One region of the Blautia aquisgranensis genome, then DNA from elsewhere that is predicted to be linked to it. Evidence: riboswitches for the same ligand, from Rfam matches in the RefSeq annotation. Region 1 holds a riboswitch; each other region holds the start of a gene.
What was found. Region 1 has a riboswitch for cobalamin ahead of WMO28_RS04305 (ABC transporter substrate-binding protein). Riboswitches for the same ligand answer to the same signal wherever they lie in the genome.
Positions count from the first base shown of each region.

Region 2: another riboswitch for cobalamin. It lies ahead of WMO28_RS12470 (sirohydrochlorin cobaltochelatase); the one in region 1 lies ahead of WMO28_RS04305 (ABC transporter substrate-binding protein).
Region 3: another riboswitch for cobalamin. It lies ahead of WMO28_RS02155 (leucine-rich repeat domain-containing protein); the one in region 1 lies ahead of WMO28_RS04305 (ABC transporter substrate-binding protein).
Region 4: another riboswitch for cobalamin. It lies ahead of WMO28_RS12405 (cysteine-rich small domain-containing protein); the one in region 1 lies ahead of WMO28_RS04305 (ABC transporter substrate-binding protein).

Region 1 is NZ_JBBMEJ010000003.1:177,103-181,448, reverse strand. It holds gene WMO28_RS04310 (FecCD family ABC transporter permease) at 1-87, opposite strand, end outside; gene WMO28_RS04305 (ABC transporter substrate-binding protein) at 102-1,196, opposite strand; cobalamin riboswitch at 1,303-1,593, opposite strand; gene pcrA (DNA helicase PcrA) at 1,695-3,938, opposite strand; gene WMO28_RS04295 (DUF1836 domain-containing protein) at 4,139-4,346, shown strand, end outside.
Region 2 is NZ_JBBMEJ010000015.1:62,277-66,622, reverse strand. It holds gene WMO28_RS12480 (DNA internalization-related competence protein ComEC/Rec2) at 1-864, shown strand, start outside; gene WMO28_RS12475 (NAD(P)/FAD-dependent oxidoreductase) at 970-2,349, shown strand; cobalamin riboswitch at 2,648-2,822, shown strand; gene WMO28_RS12470 (sirohydrochlorin cobaltochelatase) at 2,981-4,276, shown strand.
Region 3 is NZ_JBBMEJ010000002.1:38,122-42,467, reverse strand. It holds gene WMO28_RS02160 (LOG family protein) at 20-577, opposite strand; gene WMO28_RS02155 (leucine-rich repeat domain-containing protein) at 614-1,453, opposite strand; cobalamin riboswitch at 1,648-1,833, opposite strand; gene WMO28_RS02150 (Ig-like domain-containing protein) at 1,918-4,346, opposite strand, start outside.
Region 4 is NZ_JBBMEJ010000015.1:45,437-49,782, forward strand. It holds gene WMO28_RS12400 (PHP domain-containing protein) at 292-1,029, shown strand; gene WMO28_RS12405 (cysteine-rich small domain-containing protein) at 1,236-1,550, opposite strand; cobalamin riboswitch at 1,817-2,021, opposite strand; gene WMO28_RS12410 (NlpC/P60 family protein) at 2,205-3,671, opposite strand; gene WMO28_RS12415 (N-acetylmuramoyl-L-alanine amidase family protein) at 3,989-4,346, opposite strand, start outside.

The sequences.
Region 1 (4,346 bases):
GAATCCTGCAAGTCCGATGAGAACTGCCACATACATGGATGTTCTGAGCACCTTATCTTTTTTTCTCTGTGAAGCTGTTTCTTTCACTGCATTTTCTCCGATCAGTCAAGATTTACGTCCGGATATAATCCCTTTGCAAAAGTTTCGATTCCGTCCTGGGTACGTGTTGCACTTGCATACATCTCACTGAGCATGATCGGGTAAACACGTCCGTTCTTTACTGCGTCAAGGCTCTTCAGGGACTCATCATCCTGGATCACTGCAAGCTGGCTGTTCTTAACAGTTTCCGGATCATCTCCTGCATATGGCATGTAAACCACAAAGATCACGTCAGGGTTGGCTGCGATGATATCCTCTTTTCCAACGGTGGAAGCATCCGGGTTTGCAAGAGTTGCGCCTAACTGTGTTACCATATCTCCGCCAAGGCTCTTTACGCCATAGTTTGTGATGTCATCTCCAAGAGGCTCCAATACCATTACGCTTGGTTTGTCTTTTACATCTGCAGTTGCAGTAAGAGTTTTGTCGATCACTGCTTTTGCATCATCAACGATAGCCTGTGCTTTGTCCTGTACATCGAAGATCTTTCCGATATTTAAGATATCTGTGAATTCATTTTCCAGTGTTCTGTCGCCGTCCGGACGAGTATTGGTGTTGTAGTAGGTGTTGCAGCCTTTGTCGATCCAGTCTGTTACATTTCCCAGATTCTTATCAGAGAAAAGAGAGCTCCAGGATAAGATCATGTCCGGCTCCAGCATTGTTACAGTTTCAAGGGATGGGGTAAATTCGTCAAGATAATTTGTTTTTGAGAATGCTTCTTTGAGATCTTCCGGAACTTCATTATCAAGACCTGCGGTAGCTACCAGGTGGTCTTCCAGACCAAGTGCGAGCATAGTCTCAATGCTTCCCTGATATACAGCAAGGACTTTTTCCGGTGCTTTTTCATAAGTGGTTTCGATTTCGTTTCCATCGTAATCATAGGTTGTGATGGTCAGAGGATATTCTGTCTTGGTTGCCTCTGCGGAAGAATCTTCGGTGTCTGCAGACTCTGTACTGTCTTCTGCTGCCGGCTGGTTGTCTTCCTTGATGGTCTCGGAGTCTGCTCTCTCTGCGGCATAAACAGCCGGAGCTGCTGATACGGTCATTGCCGCTGCCATTACCATTGCCATGATTCTTGTGGATACATACTTGTTTTTCATTTCATTTCCTCTCTTTTCGCCTGTTTTATCTCCTGTTGCCTATGGGTAACCGAAAAGATGGGGCTTCATAAAATCTGCACGGAACACTTTGTACGGAAGCTCCCACTTACATACTGTCAAGCAGGTTTCCTGACTTACAGACTCAGAAAAAACTCCGCAAAATAAAAACTGATACACCATTCATCTTTTAGCCGATCATGAATGATGTATCAGAATTTTCTCCAGAATCTCTCTGACATCGGGATTTCGCCTTCTCACATGAGTTTCTGCAATGGCATGTGAAATCCCTTCTTCTGTATACAGTGGCCGCAACCGCTCAGGCTTTTTACCCGATTCCCTCCTCACAGTATCCGGCAGCATATGTGCCGGTGATACTGTTCACTTCACAGCAATTCAATTACGCTGATACTGATTCTAACATACCGGTTTTCCAATTACAACCTTGAGGCCGGATTTTTACAGTTTTTTGCAGAAATAGTCTGCCCGGAGAGATCCCTCTCAGATCTTCTTCAGCTTGGCAAAACCGGCGAACATTTTTTTCACGCCGACTTTGTCAAAGTCTACCGTCACTTCGTAGTCTCTGCCGCCGTCTGCGATATTTTTTACGATACCGACTCCGAATTTCACATGACGGACCGTGTCTCCCTCACCATAGTCCAGGCTGTCCGCCTTCTTCACTGTGAAATCTTTTTTCTGCAGGGTGCTCTTTGCCTGGAAATTCATTTTCATCTGGGCATAGGCGCTTTTCGGAGATACGATATCATCTACTCTGGGCTTTTTCTCCTGAATGGTATGTCCAAGATCTACCAGCTCCCGTGGAACCTCCCTTACAAAACGTGACACACGGTTATACTGAGTCTCCCCACGGATCATCCGCTGTTTTGCACAGGTTAAAGTCAGTTCCTTCATGGCACGGGTGATTCCCACATAACAGAGCCTTCGCTCCTCCTCGATATCCGACGGATCACCGGACCAGATGGAAGCATATCCCGGAAAAACACCGTCCTCCATTCCCACGATAAATACATTGGGGAATTCCAGTCCCTTGGCACTGTGAAGGGTCATCAGCAACACATAATCCTGATCCGGATCAACAGAATCGATATCTGCCACCAGTGCGATCTCCTCCAGAAATGCAGAAAGTGTTGCCGGCTGTCCGGCCTCCTCCATGGCTTCCTGGAAGGATTCTGTCTTGGAGATCAGCTCATCGATATTTTCGATCCTCGCCTGAGCCTCCTCCGTTTTCTCTGCCTCCAGTTCCTTCACATAACCGGTAAGTTCAATGACCTCTTCCAGAGTTTCACGGACTGTATAAGCCTCCGCCTTGCTCTTAAGTCCCTGGATAAAGGAAACAAAATCGTTGATCTTGGAAGCAGCGCGGCCAATGGACGGCACTTCCTCAACCACTCGGAGCGCATCATAGAAGCTTAAATTCATATTGTCCGCATAATCCTGGACACGACCGATACTGGTAGCTCCGATTCCACGCTTTGGCACATTTAAGATTCTGCGCACTGCGAGGTCATCACTTGCATTATCAATAGTCTTGAGGTAACTCAAAAGATCCTTGATCTCCTTGCGCGCATAGAAATTAACCCCGCCAACGATCTTGTAAGGAACATTCGCCAGGAGGAATTTTTCCTCAAAAAGACGTGACTGGGCATTGGTTCTGTAAAGTACTGCACAGTCCTTGTACTGGAATCTGCCGCTCCTGCGTCCCTGCATGATCTCGCCGGTTACATATTCCGCTTCCTCGAAACCATTGTTGAACTGACGGAAATGGACTTTATCCCCCTCTTCGTTCTCTGTCCAGAGAGTTTTTTCCTTACGCTCTGTATTGTGGACGATCACCTCATTGGCTGCGTTAAGGATGTTCTTGGTAGAACGGTAATTCTGCTCCAGGCGCACCACCTTAGCTTCCGGGAAAACCTTCTCAAAGCCAAGGATATTTCCGATATTTGCCCCGCGGAAACGGTAAATAGACTGGTCATCATCACCTACAACACAAAGATTCTTGTATTTCTCAGCAAGAAGACTTACTAATTTAAACTGTGCCGTGTTGGTGTCCTGATACTCATCCACCATGATATAACGGAACCGTTCCTGATAATAATCCAGGATATCCGGATTGTGCTGAAAAAGCTCCACCGTTTTCATGATCAGGTCATCAAAATCCAGTGCATTGTTTCCCCTTAAAATGGACTGGTATTCCTTATACATGCCTGCGATCTTCCGTGCATCCGGATCACCGCCTGCATTCAGCTCCAGCTCTTCCGGCGTGATCAGTTCGTCCTTCGCATGGGAAATCTCTCCCAAAACAGCACGTTCTTTGTATATTTTCGTATTTACATCAAATTTCCGGAAGATCTCTTTCATGACTGTCTTCTGGTCATCTGCATCATAAATAGTAAAATTGCTGCTAAATCCCAGCACTTCAATATGACGGCGCAGGATTCTCACGCAGGCAGAATGAAAAGTAGAAACCCATACGCTCTCCGCTCCCATTCCCGCGATCCGGTTCACACGCTCGCGCATCTCATTTGCAGCCTTATTGGTAAAAGTAATGGCCAGGATATTCCACGGATTTACTCCTTTTTCTTCCATTAAATAGGCGATCCTGTGTGTCAGCACTCTTGTTTTTCCGGAACCGGCACCTGCAAGGATCAGCAGTGGTCCCTCTGTATGTACAGCTGCTTCCCTCTGCATGGGATTTAGTGTATCCAACGCTTCATGTATACTCATTTTGATCTCCATTTCTTTTTTATATCGGCAACAGGTATCTGTTTTTAATAAGTTCCAATCGTATCTTTATATACTATCATGTCTTTCCTCACCGGTAAACCCGGAAATTCATTCCACGAATAACATTATGCCCTTCAAAAAAAGTTTCTTTACAAGTAGTATTTAAAACTATATAATAGGGAGCAGAGGTGATAAATGCGATGACAAATAATGAAAAAGACATGATGCACAGCATTTTCGAAAAAATAGCTGAGCTTGATTATATAAAACCCGATGATATCCCGAACATTGATCTGTACATGGATCAGGTGACAACTTTTATGGAAGAGAATCTTGCTTCCACCAAACGTCACGACAATGATAAGATCCTGACCAAGACCATGATCAATAATTATGCCAAGAACAAGC
Region 2 (4,346 bases), on a different contig from region 1:
TTTTTTGTAATAAGCCTTCCGGCATTTATTAATCTATCCGGCAATCTAAAGATCATCTGTCTGGATGTGGGACAGGGGGACGGAATTCTGATACAGACACCAGAGAACCGGCATTATCTTATTGATGGCGGCAGCAGCAGCCAGAAGGAGCTGGGAAGATACTGCCTGCTTCCTGCACTGAAAAATCAGGGAATCTCTTATCTGGACGGGATTTTTATCTCCCATACAGATCTGGACCATATCAGTGGCGTGCAGGAGCTTCTGGAATACATAGAAAAAGGACTCACCATAATCCGTGTGGGACATCTGATCCTGCCCGGCTGGAATGGCGGGAAACAGCAGCCGGAGGCGTGGAAGGAACTGGCCGGTGCAGCAGAACGTGCAGGTGTGAAGGTTGTGACTGCAAATGCAGGAGATAAGTTCCCCTCGGCGTCCATAAGCTTTTCAATTCTGTGGCCGGAAGCAGGAGCGGAAGGGAAGGATGTCAATGAGGAAGCTATGGTAATGGAGCTTATTTATGGCGATTTCGAAATGCTTTTTACAGGGGATATCGGAGAAGAAACGGAGAAAAAACTGTTATCCGAAGGCAGACTTAAGGATGTGGACTGTCTGAAAGTGGGACATCATGGCTCGCGGTATTCTTCCTCTGAGGCATTTCTTGCTGCTGTGAAACCGGAGATTTCCGTTATTTCATGTTCGTCTACGAATACCTATGGTCATCCTTCACCGGAAACTATACAACGTCTGGAAGCATGTGGCTCCCAGGTGGAATATACCATGAAAAACGGTGCGATCACACTGGAGACAGATGGAAAAAAGCTTCAGCTTTATGAAAATAATCCAAAACGTGAAAAAAACAAGTGACTTTTGGACAGACTTGTTGTAGAATAGTCAGGGTTTGTGCAAAAACGAAACAAGAATGCGGATGAACCTGTCCGCTTCACACACAAGACAAGGAGTTTTTTATTTATGAAATATGATGTACTTATCGTAGGTGCAGGTCCTGGAGGGATTTTTGCAGCCTATGAACTGATGAATAATGACCCGGAGAAAAAGATCGCGGTATTTGAAGCCGGTCATCCTCTGGAAAAAAGAAAATGCCCGATCGACGGTGAAAAAATAAAATCCTGCATCCACTGCAAGACCTGTGCGATCATGAAAGGCTTTGGTGGTGCCGGTGCTTTTTCCGATGGAAAATATAACATCACCAATCAGTTTGGCGGAACTCTGTATCAGCATATCGGCAAGGATACTGCCACAGAGCTGATGGAGTATGTAGATAAGCTGAACCTGATGCACGGCGGAGAGGGAACGAAGCTCTATTCCACAACAAACAGTGAGATCCGTAAGCTCTGTCTTCAGAACGGACTGCATCTTCTGGATGCTTCTGTCCGCCATCTTGGAACAGATATCAACTATGTGGTACTGCAGAATCTCTATGAGAAGATGAAGGAGCATGTAGATTTCTATTTTGATGCTTCTGTAGACAAGGTTGAGAAAACAGAGGACGGTTACGCAGTTCTTGTGAATGATCAGCGTTACGAGGGAACTTACTGTATCATTTCCGCAGGACGAAGCGGAAGTAAGTGGATGGAGTCCGTATGTACAGATCTTAAGATCCCGACACTTTCCAACCGTGTGGATATTGGTGTTCGTGTGGAGCTTCCGGCAGAGGTGTTCAGCCGCCTGACTGATGAGCTTTATGAGAGCAAGATCGTTTACCGTACCGAGAAATTCGAGGATATGGTACGTACCTTCTGTATGAATCCGCGAGGCGTTGTCGTTAATGAGAATACCAATGGAATCATCACAGTAAACGGACACAGCTACGAGGATCCGGCCAAACATACCAACAACACCAACTTTGCACTTCTTGTATCCAAGCATTTCTCAGAGCCGTTCCATGACAGTAACGGATATGGCGAGAGTATTGCCAGACTTTCCAATATGCTTGGTGGCGGTGTTATGGTTCAGCGTTTCGGAGATCTGATCCGTGGAAGACGAAGCACAAAAGCCCGTATCGAGGAGAGCTTTGTGACACCGACACTTTCCGCAACACCGGGAGATTTAAGTCTTGTAATGCCGAAACGTATCCTGGATGGAATCATCGAGATGATCTATGCGCTGGATAAGATCGCGCCGGGTACAGCAGACGACGATACACTGCTCTATGGTGTGGAGGTTAAATTCTATAACATGGAAGTTGAAATCGACGAAAATCTGGAGACCTGTCACAAGGGACTTTTCGTTATCGGAGACTGCAGCGGCGTGACCCATTCACTTTCCCATGCATCTGCCAGCGGAATTTATGTGGCCAGATATCTGAAACAGGAATATTTTGGTAAATAAATATAGTGGAATATAAAATCAGGAAAGAGCTTCTTCTTATGTATAGTTATATATGGGAAGGGGCTTTTTCTATTTGGAAATGAACTGCAGGTCTGGTTCTGAAAACAGGACAGGAAATGTAAACTATAAATAAAAAATATAATTTTAAATCAACTATATATTTTTCACATAAATAAAATATATAGTCAGATAATAACTGACAGATTCAAGGTAAAAGCTCCTAATAATCGGACAGTCGGCTTGACATTTATGTAATTTTGTGGTAAAAAAGAGACATCCAGATTAAATTGAATATGTGCAAATGTTATAGCGATAAGGTTGCATCAGATCTGATGCGTAAAAGAGAATCCGGTGGGAATCCGGAACGATACCGTCACTGTGAAAGGGGAGCTGTTTTTGAAACCACTGGGAGACCGGGAAGGAAAAGCAGCGCTGAACCAAGTCAGGAGAACTGCCTTATTGAGAGATCCTAGATTCGCGGTTTACGAATCTGTATTCTCCATAACAATACAGAACTTCTTTTTATGTATTGCGAAGAGAATCCTTTATGTAAGACAGGCGGCCGCGGAGAGCAGCCGTTTTTTGTATGTATCGCAGATCTGGAAAATACATGAAAAGAGGACGATAAGAAATGAAAAGAAAAACTATGTTAGCTCTGATGCTCGCAGTTTCCATGACATGTTCCATGGGTGCAGCTACAACAGCAATGGCAGCAGATGACTCCGCAACAGAGGAGAGTGCTGAGGACACTACAACAGAGACTTCTGATGCAGATAAAGAAGCAGCAGACAACGTAGCTTCCCTGATCGATAAGATTTATGTTCAGGAGAGAACTGATACAACAGATGAGGACTGCAAGGCAGCCAAGGAAGCATGGGATGCACTTACCGACGCACAGAAAGAGCTGGTAGAGGGAGAGAACGCTGATCCGGACTACTTCGGACGTGACACAGGTGATGCTTCCAAGGATGATCCACGTAACCAGGATGAGATCGGAGAGAACGAGCTTCTGGTAGTAAGCTTTGGTACATCCTTCAACGACAGCCGTGCAGAGGATGTCAAAGGAATCGAGGATGCCCTGGCAAAAGCATATCCGGACTGGTCTGTAAGAAGAGCTTTCACAGCACAGATCATCATCAACCATGTTGAGGCAAGAGACGGAGAGAATATTGATAACATGCAGCAGGCACTTGACCGTGCAGTGGCAAATGGTGTTAAGAATCTGGTTGTTCAGCCGACACATCTGATGCATGGCGCAGAGTATGATGAGATGACAGAAGCAATCAACGAATATAAAGATAAATTTGAGTCTGTAGCAATTGCAGAGCCAATGCTTGGTGAGGTTGGTGACGATACAACTGTGATCAACGATGATAAGAAAGCTGTTGCACAGGCTATCACAGATACAGCATGCAAGGAAGCTGGTTTCGACAGCATGGATGCAGCAGCAGAGGCTGGTACAGCATTTGTATTCATGGGACATGGTACTTCCCATACAGCCAATATTACATATGATCAGATGCAGACACAGATGGAAGACCTTGGACTCAAGAACGCTTTCATCGGTACTGTAGAGGGTAAGCCGGAAGATACCGCATGTGATAAGGTTATCGAGAAAGTTAAAGAGGCAGGATACAAGAACGTTGTTCTTCGTCCGCTGATGGTTGTTGCCGGTGACCATGCAAACAACGATATGGCCGGTGATGAGGAGGATTCCTGGAAGAGCCAGTTTACAGCATCCGGAGACTTCGACAAGGTAGACTGCCAGATCGAGGGTCTTGGAAGAATTGAAGCTGTTGAGCAGATCTATGTAGATCATACAAAAGCTGCAATCGATTCTCTTGGAAGCTCCGATGAGTCCGCAGACGCAGATGCTTCTGCAGAGTCTGACGCATCCGCAGATTCCGCTGAGGATTCCGCAGAATAAAAATATATATCTGATCTTCAGTCAGATAAAAATAGAAAATGAATGTAACTGCCCGGAAAGACTAGGAAGA
Region 3 (4,346 bases), on a different contig from region 1:
ACCACTGTCGCTTTTGAACTTACAGTTTCCCACCGTAATTCTTATAATTCTCAATATAATCCAGGATCTCCTCCGGATTCTTCATAAACCTGCAAAGTCCCACAACATCCCGTGACATAAATTTCTCAGCTGCCGTATATTCCAGCAGTTCTCTCATACTGTCATAATAGCCTTCGATGTTATAGAGAACGATCGGACGATCGATCCGCCCCAGACTCTTTAATGTCAGGATCTCAAAAAATTCCTCATATGTACCGATTCCTCCGGGTACCACGATCGTAGCATCGGAACGGCTTTCCAGGAGATGTTTTCTCTCTCTCATGGTTTCCGTAAAAATAAACTCCGTACAGTGCTGATACAGCACTCCCGGCTGGTCAAAAAATTTCGGCGAGATTCCAAGGATATAGCCTTTTTCATGGGAAACTCCCCGGGCAGCTGCACCCATCAGGCCAGTCTCACCTCCGCCAAACACAAGCCCGTGACCTCTTTTTGCCATCAGTCGTCCAAGCTCTTCTGTCTTTTCATAATAGATTTTTTTGAGCTCCTCACTGGATGCTCCGTATATGCAGATATTCATGATTTCTTCTCCTCTTTTTTCCAAAATGACACCATCTCAGAAATATTTTACCTCAAATCCATTCTTCCTACAATAGTCATCCACCCTGGTATCTTTTTTACATAAAATCTTTGTTCCTCTGTTGATGATCCACTCTCCAAGAACCTCCGGATCTCCGGAAAATTCTACTGTTTTCAACATACTGCATCCATGAAACGCCCATTTTTCCACAGTTTCCACACTTTGAGGAATTCTGACGTATTCCAGTTCTTTGCATTTCAAAAAAGCACTCTCTCCTATAAAATGCAGATTCTCCGGAAGTTTCAGGTTTTTCAGACCAGTCTGATAAAAAGCTTTTTCTTCTATTTTTTCCACAGACTTCGGTATCTCTATTTCTGACAGCTCTATACATCTGTAAAAGCTCTGTCTTCCAATCTCTCTTACAGTTTCCGGCAGAATAATCTGCGAAAGCTCCCTGCATTCCATAAATGTTTCTTCCGGAATTCTGAAAATCTTTAAATTGTCATCAAAAGAAACCTGCTGTAATCTTTTGCATCCGGAAAAAATCCCTTTTCCCATGCGTTCAACTGTTTTTGAAATCTGAAATTTTCTCAGATTTACGCAACCGGAAAATGCTCCGTTTTTTATTTTTTTCAGTTTTTGCGTATCTACCGTTCTTAGTCTCGTACACCCCGAAAAACTTTCCTTCCCGATTTCTCTTACACAGTCTGAAAAAACTGCCTCCTTGATCCGAATGTTATTTTTCAGTGCCTCATCACCAATCTTTGTATATGGCCATGTGATAACGAGCCGTCTGTCTCCATGCTTATCTGCACAGCCTCTCAGAAATGTTTTTTCTTCATCCTTCTGTAACCGCCACACCAGTGTTTTCTGCATTTTTTACCTCTCAAATAAAAAAACAGGTGCAATATCCCGAAAGATATCGCACCCGTATTATAATCATGTTTTTCTCAAACAATACCATCTGCTACCGCAATATCTCTGAATCCGGAAGCTGTTTTCTCTCCGTAACCCGAAAAAAGGTTCACAAAATAAAACAATCTCCCACTCCATTTATCATTGCGTGTAATAACTGGTAGCAGCTTTAAGCAGGTATCCTGGCTTATGTAATCACGGTCTTTCTCCTTCTCATACAAAATATGTACAATGGATGCAGAAAACCTAAACAAATACAGTAGCACGACTGCCTGGGATTCTAACCCTGTTCCCTCTTGGCTCTGTCGATATAACAGAGAACTTAAAACCGGTAATTGTTGAATTACTTTTCCATATTTAACTGTGCCGAAATTATAACATAATTCTCTTACCGTGGCAATCCTGTATTGACGCAGCCGGATTATTTATTTTACTGTCACCTTGCATTTATAAACTGCTTTTCCTGATTTTACAGTAATAACTGCCGTTCCTTTTTTAAGTCCTTTAATTACTCCTTTAGCATTTACGTAAACAACTTTTTTATTGGAAGAAGTGTATGTGATCTTCTCAGCAGAAGTAATTGGTTTACGTACAGGTTTTAATGTATCCGTTTTTCCTTTTTTCAGAGTAATACTGGATTTCAGGCCTGTAATGGCTGTTGTTCTTACAGTTCCTTTCTGTACGATTACTTTTACTTTTGCTGTCTTTTTACTTGCCAGTGTTACAGTAATATAAGCTGTACCTGTCTTTTTCTGTGCAGTGATCACACCTTTGTTATTTACTTTGACAATAGCTGTATTGCCTGATTTCCAGGATTTTACAGAATCTCCTTTTGCCAGTCCGCTTACTTTCACTTTGTTTGTGGATTTTCCCGGATTCAGCCTGATCTCATATGCATTAAGCTTAATTGTTGCTTTCAGCTTGCTTCCTGAGCTTTTCGTCTCCTTTTTGCCGCATACAGAACAGGTTCTTGTAATCTGTTTTGCTGCAAAGACCGTAGCTGCTTTTGTTGTCTTCCAGGAGCTCCATTTATGAGTCACATGTGCTGCCTTCTGCACAACTACTTTTACTTTTGCTGTTGTCTGACTTGCCAGAGTTACGGTAACATAGGCTGTTCCTGTCTTCTTCTGTGCAGTGATCACACCCTTGTTATCTACTTTCACAATAGCTGTATCACTTGATTTCCAGGATTTTACGGAATCTCCTTTTGCCAGTCCGCTTACTTTTACCTTATCTGTGGACTTTCCTGAAACCAGTTTAATTTCATATGTACTGAGCTTAATCGTTGCTTTCAGCTTGCTTCCTGAGTTTTTCATTTCTGTTTTACCGCATACAGAACAGGTTCTTGTGATCTGTTTTGCAGCAAATACTGTAGCCTCTTTCGTTGTCTTCCAGGAACTCCATTTATGATCTGCAAGTGCTGTAGATTCTGTCTTTTTCTCGCCACACCAGGTACAGGTAAATGTTTTACTTCCTTTTTCCTTACATGTGGACTGCTTTGTAACCACACCTGTATTCCAGCTGTGTTTTGTATGCTCTCCTTTATCCTTAAGATCCCAGTAAGCTGTCTTTTTATTTACAAAACGACTGTACGCATCCAGAGCCTGAAGAGCCTGTACCGTAGACATTTCACTGGATTTCGTCATGGACATGGAATGTGAAAAACCATTGTCACTCTGAATATAGCCGGTCAGATTGGTGATCAGATTCATATTTACAGTTCCAAAATCACCGCTCAACGGATCAATTCCCATAGATGTCAGAGCAAGAAGCACCTGGGCAGTACTTTCTGAAGTTCCATATCCGAAGTCATCACCCATTGTATTTTTCAAATAGGTAAGTGCCTGATCGGAGATTTTTTTTGCTGCTGTATTATGATTTCTGTAAACAGAAAGTGCCTGAAGAGCCATTGCTGTAATATCAGAGCTTCCACCTCTCGCATCGGAAAGACCGATTCCTCCACTTGCTGAATTCTGGAACTTTGCAAGTTCCGCTATAATAGCACCGCGATTCCATTTTGCACCGGAAGGTATCTGAATATCTGCCGCATCCAGTGCAATCAGTGCATAGATCAGTTCATTGGATCCGTTTTTCAGCTTCGGTGAATTATATATCATCTCTGCCAGATTAACACCATTTACATTTGTGATGTCTTTTCCCATGGAAGTTAAAGCAAGTGCTACGCGCTCAATATCCGTAGGTTTCTGGTCTGCGCTCCAGGTTTTTACTGTCTCGCATACAGAGTTATAATATGCATCCAGTTTATCCTGTGCGATCGTCTTTCCGCTACGCGCAAGTGCATATACAGCCCACTCATCTCCATATTTGTAGCCTTTTGTTTCATGAATATCTGCAAGGTATGACGCTGCCTTTTCGATTCCTTCTGAAGCAAGTTTTGTATTATCGGTATCCTGTCCGTCACCTTTTGTTACTGTGATCTTAATTGTCACCGGTTTCGGAGAATTTGTCTGATCCACCGGTGTACCGGTTGCTGTTACTGTGCCTTCTCCAATTCCTGTAATTCTGTAATCGGTTCCGATAAAGTAGCTGTTTGTATCCGGTGCACCATCCTCACGTTTCCAGTAGCCACTTGTTTTCTTTGTGATAACTGCGACACCTTTTTTATCAAATGTCCATTTCATGGACGGATCTGTCACGTTATACCCCTGCTCAGAGAGCTCTCCCACAAAGCTGAGATCAATATCCTGACTCTCTCCTGCTTTTACCGTAACTTCTGTTACAGGTGAAGAAACAGCTGTCAGCGGATTTTTATATACATACTCAACTTCTGAGCTTCCTGTTACAGTACGGGTCTTTCCTGTTTCCGGATCTGTATCTTTAATTTCTGCTGTAT
Region 4 (4,346 bases), on a different contig from region 1:
GGTGATCTGTCTGCCTCCACGCTTCCAGAACCGCTCCTGTCCGGCTATGTGCTCATGTACTTTCATTATACCTTACCCCCACTTTGATGTCAACGAAATCCAACATGTATTCCTTGCCGTTTTTGTGGTTTTTGTAGGTTGAATTCTGTGAGTTTTATTTGTTTTTCGTGTAATTGAGATTTTTTCTATTGACTTTATTTTTCCACTCTGCCATACTTGTTTTATCAGAATTCATTAGAAAACATATCCGTTCCCAATACAGGAAACGAACTGTAAAAGAGGTGTATTTTTATGTATCTTTCCGATATGCACACCCATTCCATTGCCAGCGGACATGGCACGGAATGCACGATCACCAACATGGCGCGGGCTGCCGCAAAAAAAGGGCTCCGTCTTCTTGGCATCACGGATCACGGTCCCGGAACGCTGGCTGCCGGAACTTCTTCTTATTTCCGCAGTCTCACCTACTCTCCGAAGGAGCATTTCGGAGTTGAGCTTCTCTACGGGATCGAGCTGAACATTCTTGACCGGAATGGCACCGTAGATCTGAATCAGGAATTATTAGGTAAACTTGACTATGCAATCGCCAGCATGCACAGCTGGAACTACCGCTGTGGTACCCGTAACGAGAACACTGAAGCTTTTATCAATGTAATGAAAAATCCCTGTGTCAAGATCCTGGGACATAGTGATAATACTCATTATCCTGTTAATTATGATATCCTTGCCAGAGCCGCAAAAGCAACCGGCACGATCTTTGAGATCAACGAAGCATCCCTGGCGCCTTACGGATATCGCGGGGATACCAGAGAAAACTGTTTCGAGATCCTGCGCTGCTGCCGCAAATATGATCTCCCGCTGCTTCTTTCCAGTGACAGCCACGGGCCGGAACACATCGGCGACTTTACATATGCTGCTGATTTTGTTCATCAGGCCATGTTTCCGGAGCGTCTGATCCTGAACAATCAACTTCCACGGCTGAAGGTATTTTTGCAGACGCATGAAGATTCTGTTCTTTCACAATTGTAAATCTCTGCAAAAAATTTCAGCAGCTTCCTGTACTGATTTTCCAATAGTCCTGTGAGAGCCAGGCTGACATTTTTTTGTCAGTACCGGCTCTTTTCATTTGATGCTGCAGCATATTTCGTATTCTTTAACGCATCAAAAAAGCCAGGTCGACATTTTTCCTCGTCAACACTGGCTTTTATATACCCACTTCTTATATTTATCATACCTTAATACGGTTTCTTCACATTCTCTTCCGTATTCTCTCTCTGCTTACGCACAAGATCTGCAAGTTCTTTATACTTACCTGTAATATATCCGTAATTTTCTCTTCTGTGTGGAAGCTTACATCTGGAGCAGTCCTTGATGCCGCTGTCCAGGAACCGGAAATTACCGCCGCATTTATCTCCCAGCGCATATAACGGGCAATAGCAGAACAGGCAGTTAAAATTGTCCGGGTCTGCTCCCGTATGGCATGGAAAATACTCACATTTCTTATGACTGTAATAAGAAAATTCCTTGCCCTCCCAATATGGTTTTGCCATGACCACAACCTCCTCCCAAGGTTATGCACTCATGATTTTTCCCATAAAAAAAGAGGTAGCGATGCCACCCCGGGGTAGAAATATAATCCGTTCATGAGTGCGCGGAGGGAACGAATGTATCCGGAGTAGTATCGCCTGCCATTTAATCATGTATAATTCATATGAACAGGCGCATTCCATAAAAAAATGCCTACTCTCGTAAAAAAGTAGACAACGTTCCAGGGGTGCGGAGTCCCTGAAATGGTTGTTACACTTTACACGGAAGTTTAACCTCGCCATAACAAGCAGGTTTCCTGGCTCCGGGATCATCGCTCCTCTCTCCTTCTCATACTTACGTACAATGGATTCTGAGATTCGCTCCTCCGTTACAGTGACCGGATCGCTCAGGTTTCTCACCTGATTCCCTTTTCTGCTGGTCTCTGATAATTATCAGATAACTGTCAGACACCCTCAGCACTTGCTATGTTCAATATGGAATTATACTGACATTATAATAACACCATGTTAATTCTGTGTCAATACCATTTGCTTATTTTTTTGAAGTTTTTCAACAATATATAAAATCACGCAAAAACAGCCCGATGAATTGCTTTGGCTTTTCACCGGGCTGCTGTATTTCTTAATTCAGGCTGATATTTATCTGTCTCTTTTTTCTTATACGAGACGTCTTACAGATACGATTGTTCTGTATGTAGCGTCATTGCTGACCTTGATACCATCCTGGGAATTGGAAGCATGAACAATCTGACCGTCACCCATATAGATAGCAACATGTCCGCCGTAGCAGATCAGATCTCCTGGCTGTGCATCTGCGTAAGATACCTCTGTACCTGCATTCTGCTGCTCATACGATGTTCTCGGAAGGCTTACGCCAAAGTTCGCATATACGCTCTGCACAAAACCGGAGCAGTCTGCACCGTTGGTAAGGCTTGTTCCGCCCCATACATACGGATTACCTACAAACTGTGTTGCATAATCTACAACAGATGAACCGGATCCGCTGCTGTAGGAAGAAGAGCTTTCGCTGTCAGAAGAAGTATCTTCTGAATTATCCTCTGACGCATCTGCTGCTGTTTCTCCGCCTTCATCGTAATCAGCATTGTCTTCTGCTGTATCTGTATTATCACCATCAGTATTACCGGACTCATCTGTTATCACATTGCCATCCTCATCATACTGAACATCTTCATTTTCCCCGGCATCCGTATCTTCATCTGTGTTCTCGATCACATTGCCGTCCTCATCGTACTGAACATCTTCGCTCGCATCTGCTTCATTCTGCTGCGCCTCAGCCTCTGCCTGACGTCTTGCTTCTTCCTCAGCCTCTGCCTGTGCTCTTGCAGCCGCTTCAGCTTCTGCCTGACGTCTCGCTTCCTCCTCAGCAGCAATACGCTCTGCCTCTAATCTCTGAAGCTCTGCTGTCTGCTCTGCAAGAAGATTCGCATAATCAGTAGCCTGCTGCTGTGCATAAGCGATCTCATTATCATAATCTGCAGATGTTGCACGTTTCTCATCCAGCTGTGCCTGAAGATTCTGGGACTCTGCCTCATATTCCTGCTTCATTCCCTCGAGTTCAGCCTTCTCCTGTGTATACTGTGCTTCCAGGCTGGCTACCTGCTCGATTGTGTTGGAATATTTCTCAAGGCTCTTTCTGTCCTGCTCATATGTCTTCTGTGTATACTCAGCTCTCGTAAGAAGCTCAGACAGATTCTCGGCATTGAGCATCATCTGAAACCACGCATCATCTCCACCTTTCTCATAAAGGTACTGAATACGTTTCTTCATCGCCCCATACTGCTTCTCCTTAGCATTCTTCGCTTTCTCAAGGTTAGTCTGTGTAGATGCAATGTCGGCTTCTTTATTGGAGATATCTCCTTCCAGCGTCTGAATCGAAACCATCACGTTTACAAGATTCGCGTCTAGAGTTGAAATTTCGCCTTCAATCTGCGATTTCTGTGCAGAAAGCTCATCCAGTCTGGAATATGTTGCATTCAACTGCTCGTTGGTTGCATCCATCTCCTGCTGAAGTGCTGCTTCATCTTCTCTTGTTGCGCTTACGCTGACTACCTGTGCTCCGCTGATGATGAGCGCCAGTGTCAAACATAATATTCTTTTCTTCATGACTGTTCACCCTCGCAATCTGATTCTGAATTCTGATTATATGGCGGATATTCCTGATCCGCTCTACTACCTATTCATGTCTGCTGTTATTTCATCTGTCAGCAGTTCATGTAATATTTCTGAAATATCTTGTTTCAATCTTTGTATATATTAACACAGTGTTATTTGGATTGCAAGGATTTTCTATTATTTAGTTTAAAATTTTGTAACATTTATTAATGTTTTCGACATTAAAAATGGAAAAATCCTGTTTCTCAAGGATTTTCCCATTTTGTTTGTTACATATTTTTTTCATTTTTTCACAAGATCTGTACAGATCAGAACAGATCTGCAAGAATCTGATTCGCAGTTTTATTCAGATATCCGTCCGGATCAGAAAGTGTGTTTCTGTTCCATCTGAAATATGCTCCGTTACGAATGTAATTGCCGCTTGACTCATGATAATCATATTTAGCTGCGCCCGGATACTTGGCCATGTAAAGTTCTGCAAGTTTGATTGCCTGGCTTCCATAGGTTCCATTTGGTGTCGGTGTACCGGAAATCTGAACACCTGCATTCGGTGTACAATGCAGAATTACAACACTCTTATCTGCACACTGTCCGAGAACCATCCATGTATGACCATCATTATATCCGATATCTCCAGGATAAAGCTTATATCCTGAGCTTGCAAGC